2 regions of the Arthrobacter sp. TMS2-4 genome follow, and region 2 is predicted to be linked to the other one. Evidence: predicted binding sites of a transcription regulator. Region 2 holds the regulator's gene; the other holds the start of a gene.
The links. The regulator LexA, encoded in region 2, represses DNA repair genes until DNA is damaged. The targets are predictions, from matches to a motif close to TCGAACANNTGTTCGA.
Positions count from the first base shown of each region.

Region 1 (5,183 bases), on a different contig from region 2:
CTGCGTGTGGACCGTGGCGAAGGTGCCCGGCGACAGTTCGAGGACGGCCTTGTTGTTGTCCTGGTCGATCGAGACGATGGTGCCGTAGAGACCGAACTGGGTCATGACCTCGGTACCGGGTTCCATCTGCGTCCGGATGTCCCTGACCTGCTGCTGCGCCTTCCGCTGCCTGCGGAACATGGTGAAGATGAGGAAGGCCAGAGCCAGCGGGAGCAGCAGGCTGAAGATGTCGAAGCCGCCGGACTGACCGGTGGTGGGTTGGGCGACTACATGTGCAAGCACTGGAGATCCGTTCCTGGGGATGGGGTGTGGTGGCAGGACTGTGCCGCGGCACACATCGTGAGACACCAGTGTAGAGCCGTTTCCTGAGCGTCCAGCGTCAGGACTCCGGCTGGGACCAGCTGTCGGTGGCCGTGTCCGTGGCCAGCAGGTCCTCGGGGGTCACGGAGAACAGGTCCTCGGGCATCGCGGCAGCCACGGTGGCGGGCATCTCGATCCCCAGGTGCCGCCACGCGGCCGCGGTCGCGATGCGTCCTCGCGGCGTGCGCCCGAGCATGCCCTCGCGGACCAGGTAGGGTTCGGCGACGGTCTCGACCGTCTCCGGTTCCTCACCCACGGCGATCGCGAGGGTCGACAGCCCCACGGGTCCGCCGTTGAACTTGGTGATGAGCGCGGTGAGCACCAAGCGGTCCAACCGGTCGAGGCCCCGTGCGTCCACCTCGTACATGTCCAGCGCGGCACTCGCGGACCGGGCGTCGATGAGGTCCACGCCGTGTACCAGGGCCCAGTCGCGGACGCGCCGGAGCAGCCGGTTGGAGATGCGCGGTGTGCCCCGGGACCGGCCGGCGATCTCCGCGAACGCGGCGGAGTTGACCTTCATGTCCATGAGCATGGCCGAGCGCCGGAGCACGAGCTCGAGCTCCTCGGTGGAGTAGAACTCGAGGTGTCCGGTGAAGCCGAAGCGGTCACGGAGCGGGCCGGGCAGGAGCCCCGCGCGGGTCGTGGCGCCGACGAGTGTGAAGGGCGGCAGCTCCAGTGGGATCGCCGTGGCCCCGGGCCCCTTGCCGACGATGATGTCGACGCGGAAGTCCTCCATGGCCATGTAGAGCATCTCCTCGGCGGGCCGGGACATGCGGTGGATCTCGTCGAGGAAGAGCACCTCGCCCTCGGTGAGGGAGGAGAGGATCGCCGCGAGGTCGCCGGCGTGCTGGATGGCGGGCCCGGACGTGATGCGCAGCGGCGCGTTCATCTCGGCCGCGATGATCATGGCGAGGGTCGTCTTGCCGAGGCCGGGAGGACCGGACAGGAGCACGTGGTCCGCGCTGCGCCCGCGCAGGCGGGATGCCTCCAGGACGAGTGAGAGCTGCCGGCGCACGCGCTTCTGACCCACGAAGTCGTCGAGGTTCTTCGGCCGGAGCGCCGCCTCGACGGCGCGGTCCTCGGGATCGGCGGCCGGCGCGACGAGCGGCGCCTCCTGCGGCCCGTCGCTCATGTGCCCACCGTCGTCCGGGCCGAGCTGCGGGCGCCGTCCTGGCCGAGCCGACGCAGCGTGAGTTTCAGGATCTGGCCCACGTCACCGGTTGCGGCGACCTCGGGCGCCTCGTCGACGGCGGCGTCGATCGCCGCGCCGGCGTCCTTCTCGGACCAGCCGAGGCCCATCATGGCAGTGAGGACCTGGCCCTGCCAGGTCTGCTTGGGCACCCCGGGCTTCGCGTCGAGCGGGACCAGTTTGCCGGCGAGCTCGAGCACGATCCGCCGGGCACCCTTGGGGCCGATCCCCGACACCTTGCTGAACGCCTTGTCGTCACCCGACGACGCGGCGATGCGGATGGCGTCGGGCGTGTGCACGGCGAGGACGGCGAGTGCCAGGCGGGGCCCCACACCGCTGACCGCCAGGAGCGTCTCGAAGACCTCGCGCTGGTCGGCGTCCTCGAAGCCGAAGAGCGTCATCGAGTCCTCACGGACGATCATGGCCGTGGCAAGGCTGGCCTGCTCCCCCATGCGGAGTCCGGCGAGGGTCTGGGGGGTCGCCTGGACCTGCATGCCGAAGCCGTTGACGTCGAGGACGGCGGAGTGCAGGCCCACGTGGGTCACTGTTCCGCGCAGGGAACTGATCATGAAGGGCTCCAAAGGCACTTGCGGGGCGGGACCGCCGGGCGTCCACCCGACGTCGAACATACGTTCTAATGCTCTACGGTACCGGTGTCCCGCGGCGGGCACGAGTCGCCACACCGCCGTCTGTCCGGTCAGCGGCGTCGCGCCCGGGCCTCCGCCTCGGCCCAGAGGCGCTGCGCCGGCGTGGCCAGCCCTGCGGCCGCGGCCGCACCCTGCGTCACCACGCCCCGGCGCCACGCATGCGTGATGGCCAGGGCCAGGGCGTCGGCAGCGTCGGCGGGCCGGGGCGGCGTGTCGAGGCGCAGGATCTTCGTCACCATCTTCGTGACCGCGGTCTTGTCCGCCTGCCCGTTCCCGGTCACGGCCGCCTTCACCTCGGTGGGCGTGTGCAGGGCCACCGGGACGCCCCGGCGGGCGGCGGACACGATGACGACGCCGGAGGCCTGCGCGGTACCCATGACGGTGCTGATGTTGGTCCCGCTGAACACGCGCTCGACGGCGAGGGCGTGCGGCTCGTGCAGGTCCAGCCACGTGTCGACGGCCTCCGCGATGACCAGGAGCCGTTGGTCGAGGCTCTGCCCCGCGTCGGTGCCGACCACCCCGACGGCCACGAGGGTGGAGCGCCGGTTCGGTTCGATGTCGACGACGGCGAGCCCGCAGCGGGTCAGCCCGGGATCGACGCCCATCACGCGGAAGGTCACGGGGCTGTCCGCCGCCCGGGGCCGGGAGGGACGATGTCAGTCGTCGTTCTCGAGCTCGGCCAGGACCTCGTCCGGGAGGTGCGCGTTCGAGTAGACGTTCTGGACGTCGTCGAGCTCCTCCAGCGCGTCCACGAGCTTGAGGAACTTCCGCGCGCCGTCGGCGTCCAGGTCCACCTGCATGGACGGGACGAACTCGACGTCGTCGGTCTCGTACTCGATGCTGCTCTCGTCGAGCGCGGCCACCACGGCCCGGAGGTCCTGCGGCTCGGAGACGATCTCGAACGTCTCGGCCGATTCCTTGACCTCGTCCGCACCGGCGTCGAGGACCGACATCAGCAGCTCGTCCTCGGTGAGGTCCTTCTTCGGCAGTGTCACGACACCCTTGCGCGCGAAAAGGTAGGCGACCGAGCCGGGATCGGCGATGGTGCCGCCGTTGCGGGAGATGCCGAGGCGCACCTCGGAGGCGGCACGGTTCTTGTTGTCCGTGAGGCACTCGATCAGCAGCGCCGAGCCCTGCGGTCCCCGGGCCTCGTACATGATGGTCTGGTAGTCGACGGCCTCGCCGAGCAGGCCCGCCCCGCGCTTGACGGCGCGGTTGATGTTGTCGATGGGGACGGAGGTCTTCTTGGCCTTCGAGACAGCCAGTTCGAGACCGGGGTTACCGGCGACGTCAGCGCCGCCGGCCCGCGCCGCGACCTCGATGTTCTTGATCAGCTTGGCGAAGGACTTCGCGCGCTTGGCGTCGATCGCAGCCTTCTTGTGCTTCGTTGTTGCCCACTTGGAGTGCCCCGACATGCCTACGCTTCTCCTCTGATCATCCGAATAAACAGTTCGTGGACCCGCCGCTCGCCGGTGACCTCCGGGTGGAAGCTCGTGGCCAGCAGGTTCCCTGAACGCACTGCGACAATCCTAGCGACCGGTTCCAAGTCCGTACCGGCGCCGTCCCCGTCCGGGGTGGGCCCGGGCTGCGGCGTCTCCGACGCCGGCACCTGCGCCAGCACCTCGACGTCCTCGCCCACCTTCTCCACCCAGGGCGCACGGATGAACACCGCCCGCACCGGATCGGTACCCGCCACACCCTGGGTGGCGGCGAGGCCGCTGAAGGCCAGGTCCGTCTCGAAGGACTCCCGTTGCCGCCCGAACGCGTTGCGCCGCACCACCATGTCCAGGCCCCCGAGTGTCTGCTGCGGGTTGCCGAGGCGGTCCGTCGACGGGTCCGCGAGGACGTCGGACAGCAGAATCATCCCGGCGCAGGATCCGTAGACGGGCATCCCGTCGGCGATGCGCTCGCGCAGCGGCTCCGCCAGCTCGAAGGTGCGGGTGAGCTTGTCCATCGTCGTCGACTCCCCGCCGGGGATGATCACGCCGTCCACGCCGGCCAGTTCCGACACCCGCCGCACGGGCACGGCACGCCCGCCCAGGGACTCGATGGTCGCGATGTGCTCGCGGACATCGCCCTGGACGGCGAGGACACCGACGACGACGCCGGACGGGGGCGGAGGAACCGGGGAGGACGGGGAGGTCATCCCCCAATTCTAGGTTCTCCCGCCACCGTTCCCGCCTGGGCGTGGGGGGCGCCTCCGCACCGCGTCCCGGGAAGGCCGGCGGGCCTGCGATAATTTGGAGGCATGAATCCCCTTCCAGTTCTCGTGGGCAAGGCCGCGCGCTTCGCCTCCCGCCTGCGCGGCGGCGGCTCCGCGTTCCCGGGCCTCGTGGTCGAACGCCTCGACCCCGGCTTCATGGGCCGCGCCCTGTCCACCCTCCCCCGCGGCGTCGTCGTCGTCAGCGGCACGAACGGCAAGACGACCACCACCAAGATGGTCGTGGAACTGCTCGAGGGCCAGGGCCTGACGGTGTTCACCAACCGCACGGGCAGCAACTTCACGCGCGGCGTCGCCGCGGCCCTGCTCGGCGAGGTCGACTGGCGCGGGCGCTTGAAGGCCGACGTCGCCGTCCTGGAACTGGATGAGGCCCACGCCGTGCACTTCGTGAAGCTCGTCCCTCCCCGGTACTCGCTGCTGCTGAACGTCCTCCGCGACCAGCTGGACCGCTTCGGGGAGATCGACGCGACCACGCGCCTGCTCGAGCGGATCGCACTCGCCACCACGGACACGGTGGTGCTGAACCGCGAGGATCCGCGCGTCGCCGGCCTGGCGGCGTCGATCACGGCAGCCGACGTCGTCTACTTCGGTCTCGACGCCTCCTTGCGGAGCACCTTCCCGAACGACGACGAACTGCGCGGCGCCGCGGGCACCGCACCGGCCTCGGCCCTGCCCGCCGACGTCGTCCTCGCGTCCGTGGACGGCAACTCGGCCACCTTCGAGGTCGACGGCACGACGACGCACACCGACCTCCGCCTGCGTGGCG
Region 1 covers NZ_JBTNDI010000010.1:14,741-19,923, reverse strand. The annotation lists gene yajC (preprotein translocase subunit YajC) at 1-282, opposite strand, end outside; gene ruvB (Holliday junction branch migration DNA helicase RuvB) at 380-1,492, opposite strand; gene ruvA (Holliday junction branch migration protein RuvA) at 1,489-2,118, opposite strand; gene ruvC (crossover junction endodeoxyribonuclease RuvC) at 2,247-2,816, opposite strand; gene ACX80F_RS12745 (YebC/PmpR family DNA-binding transcriptional regulator) at 2,853-3,611, opposite strand; gene pdxT (pyridoxal 5'-phosphate synthase glutaminase subunit PdxT) at 3,614-4,342, opposite strand; gene ACX80F_RS12735 (MurT ligase domain-containing protein) at 4,445-5,183, shown strand, end outside.
Region 1: the regulator LexA is predicted to act here: its motif matches at 2,171-2,186, upstream of ruvA (Holliday junction branch migration protein RuvA).

Region 2 (5,183 bases):
GTCACCCCGCGGCGGGTACCGCGATGCTCTGCCCTGCCTGCACCACGGAGCTGCGCAGGTCGTTGAGCTCCACGATCTCCGCGACGACGTCGCGCGGATCGCGCTCCGGCGCGTAGTGCACGGCGAGGTCCCACAGGGTCTCCCCGGTAGCGACGCTCACCTCGACCGTGGCCGTGGAGGTCGGTGCCGACTCCCCTGCCTGCGCCTGGGAGGTCAGGAACGCCGCGAGGAGGATCAGGGCCGCGACGCCCAGGGCGATCGGCAGGCCGACCAGCAGCAGGCGCCCTCGCCGGGTCAGCGTCAGGGGTCGGTCCGCACTCCGCTGCGTGGAGGTACGGGCCGTGTCGGGCGTGGGGAGGAGCCTGAGGTGGGTTTCGGGCCGAGCGGGCGTCCACAGCGAGCTGCCATGCAGTGCGGGTGTAACCATTGCCGTTCCTCTTTCCTTCGAATGCCCTACCCGGAAATTCTGTCCGGTTCGAACACACGTTCTAATGAGCGTCTGCCTATTTCTAGCATCTACGAACGATCCGTGTCGAGACTCGGTCGAACATATGTTTGAAAAGTGCCCTCGACTGTCCTAGCGTGGAGAGATCAGGACATCGTCCGCGAATGCCGCCCCCTACGGGCGGTTCCGTGGCCGATACACCCCACACAACCAGCCGCCTCTGACATAACGGCTTCCCGTCCACGGAAGCGCACCGGCGGCGACAACCGGATCAGTGATCCAAGGCGAAAGGCGCACCAGTGGCGGAATCACCAGCCGCGGGCCGGCAGGAATCGAACACTGCCGACGTTCCGGCACCTGCCGTACCCATCTCCGCGGGCCGGGGCAGGCCGCGCGGGCGCTCCGCGTCCAAGGGACTGACCGCCCGGCAGCTGACGATCCTCGAGACGATCCAGCGGTCGATCGCCGACAAGGGCTACCCGCCGTCCATGCGGGAGATCGGCGACACGGTGGGCCTGGCCAGCCTCTCCAGCGTGACCCATCAGTTGTCGCAGCTCGAGCGTCTCGGCTACGTGCGCCGGGACCCCAAGCGTCCCCGCGCCATGGAGGTCCTGCTCCCGCTGACCCTGGCGCCGGACACCTCGGGCGCCCAGGCCGGACCGTCCGAGGACGGCAAGCCCGCCGTCGAGCACCGGATCGCGGTCGACACCGCCCTGGTACCGCTCGTGGGGCGCATTGCTGCCGGCGGGCCGATCCTCGCGGACCAGGTGGTCGAGGACGTCATGCCCCTTCCCCGCCAGCTCGTCGGGCACGGGGATCTGTTCATGCTCAGGGTCTCGGGGGACTCCATGGTGGATGCCGCCATCTGCGACGGCGACTGGGTGGTGGTTCGCCGGCAGCAGAGCGCCCAGAACGGCGACATCGTCGCGGCACTGCTCGACGAAGAGGCCACCGTCAAGACCTTCCGCCAGCGGGACGGCCACACCTGGCTCCTGCCGCAGAACACCCGCTACGAGCCCATCCTCGGTGACCATGCCAGCATCATGGGCAAGGTCGTCTCGGTGATGCGCGCGCTGTGACCGCCGCGTAGCCGGAACTGGAGCGTCAGCGCGCGGAGAGGCGCTCCAGGATCCCGGTGACGGTCGCGCGGTCCGTCGTGGCCCAGAAGGGCGGGAGGGCCGCCCGGAGGAAGCCGCCGTACCGTGCCGTGGCGAGGCGGCTGTCCAGGACGGCCACCACGCCTCTGTCCCCCGCCGCCCGGATCAGGCGCCCCGCGCCCTGCGCGAGCCGGACGGCCGCGTGCGTCGCGGACACGCTCATGAAGCCGTTGCCCCCGTTGCGGGCCACCGCCCTGGTGCGGGCGGTCATGAGCGGGTCGTCCGGGCGAGGGAACGGGATGCGGTCGATCACGACCAGTCGGCACGAGGACCCCGGTACGTCCACGCCCTGCCAGAGGGACATGGTGCCGAACAGGCAGGTATCCGGTTCGTCTGCGAACCGGGTGACCAGCGCATTGAGCGAGGAATCCCCCTGGCACAGGATCTCGAAGTCGACCTTCGGTCGCAGCGCCTCCGCCGCCTCCTCTGCGGCTCGCTTCGACGAGAACAGCCCCAGCGCGCCTCCTCGGGACGCCGTGAGCAGCCCCAGCAGTTCCTCGAGCTGCGCGTCGGAGGTCCCTCGCTCGGGCTTCGGCAGGTCCTTCGCCACGTAGAGCACTCCCTGCCGCGGATAGTCGAAGGGACTGCCGACGTCGACGCCTGTCCAGGCGGGCGCGCCTGGACCGCTGAGGCCCAGGGACCCGGCCACGGGACCGAACTCCGAGCCGATCGCCAGGGTCGCGGAGGTCAGGATCACGGTGTGGTCCTCGAACAGGCCTTCCCGCAGCCGGCCGGCGACGGACAGCGGCGCGACGTTCAGGGTCGCGGGTGCGCTCTCGTCGGGCTGCGCGTAGCCCGAGCCCGGCGTGAAGGCACTGGGACGCGACGCCCACACGACCTCGTTCAGGTCCGAGGCGGCGAGGATCCGCTCGGCGAGCTCGAAGATCAGCGTGGTGCGGGACCGCGCGACCTGCCGCCCGCCGTCGACGTCGGCCTCCGACTTTCCCTCCGTCTTCGTGTCCGACAGCGCGGCACGGGATGCGTCCCGGACCTGCACGAGGGCCTGCCCGAGATCCTCCGGGAGCCCTCCGGGCAACAGGCCCGAGGGGACGAGCTCGGCGGCCGCCTCGAAGGCGTCGGCGGCCGTGTCGAGGGCACCCGTGCTGATCGAGGCATGGCGGCGGAGCGCCGTGGCCGCCGCGGTGACCATCGAGGCGGAGAGCTGGCCGGACACGGCACCGGTGACCCGGTCGTGGAGTTCGTGGGCCTCGTCGATGACGACGACGTCGTACTCCGGCAGCACGGCGAGCCCCTCGAAGGCACTGATGGCGAGCATCGCGTGATTGGTGATGATGATGTCGGCGTCCGCTGCCGCGGCGCGTGCCTTCTCGCTGAAGCACTCGGAGGCCACGGGACAGCGGGCAGCGCCGAGACACTCCATGCTGGAGACGGACACCTGGCGCCAGGCGCGGTCGCTCACGCCGGGGACGAGGTCGTCGCGATCCCCGGTCGCGGTCTCCTCGGCCCACTCGCGCAGCCGGACGACGTCCCTGCCGAGCGCAGAGGACGGGCCGTCCGTCGCCGGGGCAGGGTGCGGGGCGGCATCCTCGCCGAGGCTGAACAGGGTGCCGGGCGCATCCTCCTCCGGGAATCCGCCGCCGGTCTCGTGGAGGCAGACGTAGTTCGACCGACCCTTGAGCAGGGCCACGTCGACGGGGCGCGTCAGCGCGGGCTTCACCGCGTCGAGCAGGCGCGGGAGGTCCCTGCCGACGATCTGCGCCTGAAGGGCGAGCGTCGCCGTCGAGACGACCGAGGGCCGGTCGCTGTCCATCGCGTGGGCGATCAGCGGGACGAGGTACGCGAGCGATTTCCCGGTGCCGGTGCCGGCCTGGACGAGCAGGTGCTCGCCCGAGCGGATCGACTCGCTGACCTGGCGGACCATCTCGTGCTGGCCGGACCGCATCTCGCCGCCCATCGCACCCACGGCGGCGTCGAGCAGCTCGAGGGCCTGCCGGGCTTCATCGGAGTGGCGGGACGCGTCCGGTGCCGCCACGGCGCCGGACCGCGTGCTCTCACTCATGCCGGACGTACGCCTCCAGTTCGGCGGCCAGGCCCTCCCGGACCATCACTTCGAGGCGCGTCCCCTCACCGACGTGCTCCATGCCGAGGATCTCTACGTCCTCGTCGTGGAGACGGCTGAGGATCTCCCCATGCTCGTACGGCACCATGAGGTCGAGCTTCACGCCCGGACGCGGGATGCTGGTGCTGATCAGCTGGCGCAGCTCGGTGAGCCCCGCACCTGTTCGCGCGGAGACGACGACGGTCCGGGGTTCGCGCTGCCGCAGCCGCTCGATGACGAAGGGGTCGGCGGCGTCGGCCTTGTTCAGCACAATGATCTCGGGCACCTTGCGGGCGTCGACCTCCGTCAGCACGGCGCGGACTGCAGCGATCTGCCCCTCGGGATCGGGGTGCGAGGCGTCCACGACGTGCAGGATCAGGTCGGAGTCGGCGACCTCCTCGAGGGTCGAGCGGAACGCCTCGATCAGCTGGGTGGGCAGCGAGCGGACGAACCCGACGGTGTCGGCGAGGGTGTAGCCGATGCCGTCCGGTGTCTCGGCCTTGCGGACCGTGGGGTCCAGCGTGGCGAACAGGGCGTTCTCGACGAGCACTCCGGCATCGGTGAGCCGGTTCAGCAGGGACGACTTGCCGGCGTTGGTGTACCCGGCGATGGCCACGGACGGCACCTGGTTCCGACGGCGGTTGGAGCGCTTCGTCTCCCGCGCCGGCTTCATCGCGGCGATCTCGCGGCGGAGCTTCGCCATGCGGGTGCGGATCTTCCGCCGGTCGAGTTCGATCTTCGTCTCACCCGGGCCGCGGGAGCCCATGCCGGCGCCGGCGCTGCCGACCTGGCCACCGGCCTGGCGGGACATCGATTCGCCCCACCCGCGGAGGCGCGGGAGCAGGTACTCGAGCTGGGCGAGTTCGACCTGCGCCTTGCCCTCGCGGCTCTTCGCGTGCTGGGCGAAGATGTCGAGGATCAGGGCGGTCCGGTCGATCACCTTGACCTTCACGATGTCCTCGAGGCCGCGGCGCTGTGACGGGGACAGTTCGCTGTCGACGATCACGGTGTCCGCTCCGGTCGCCTGGACGATGCCCTTCAGCTCCTGGGCCTTGCCCGAGCCGAGGAACGTGCCGGGGTCCGGCTTGAGGCGTCGCTGCACGATGCCGTCCAGCACCTCGGATCCGGCTGTCTCGGCCAGGGCGGCGAGCTCCTGGAGCGAGTTCTCGGCGTCCTGCGCGGTGCCTTCGCTCCACAGACCGGCGAGGACGACCCGTTCCAGCCTCAGCTGCCGGTACTCGACCTCCGTGACGTCCTCGAGTTCGGTGGACAGGCCCGCGACGCGTCGGAGCGCCCTGCGTTCGGCCAGATCCTGCTGGTCGCCGTCGGCGTCCGACGGCGTCCCGTCCTGGGAGAGGGCCTGCGCCTTCGATCGCCAGGTCTTCTCGATCGGCGCGGGGGTCTCCCCCGGCCCCGGTGTCCCTCTCGTCGCCTTGGCCACGGCAGCTTCGTCGCTGGCGAGGATCCGGTCGATGACGGCCTGGATCTCCTCCGGGCCCATGTCGGCGCCGGTGGAATGTCC
Region 2 covers NZ_JBTNDI010000002.1:501,529-506,711, reverse strand. The annotation lists gene ACX80F_RS05475 (LysM peptidoglycan-binding domain-containing protein) at 2-427, opposite strand; gene lexA (transcriptional repressor LexA) at 814-1,524, shown strand; gene ACX80F_RS05465 (ATP-dependent DNA helicase) at 1,550-3,622, opposite strand; gene hflX (GTPase HflX) at 3,615-5,183, opposite strand, start outside.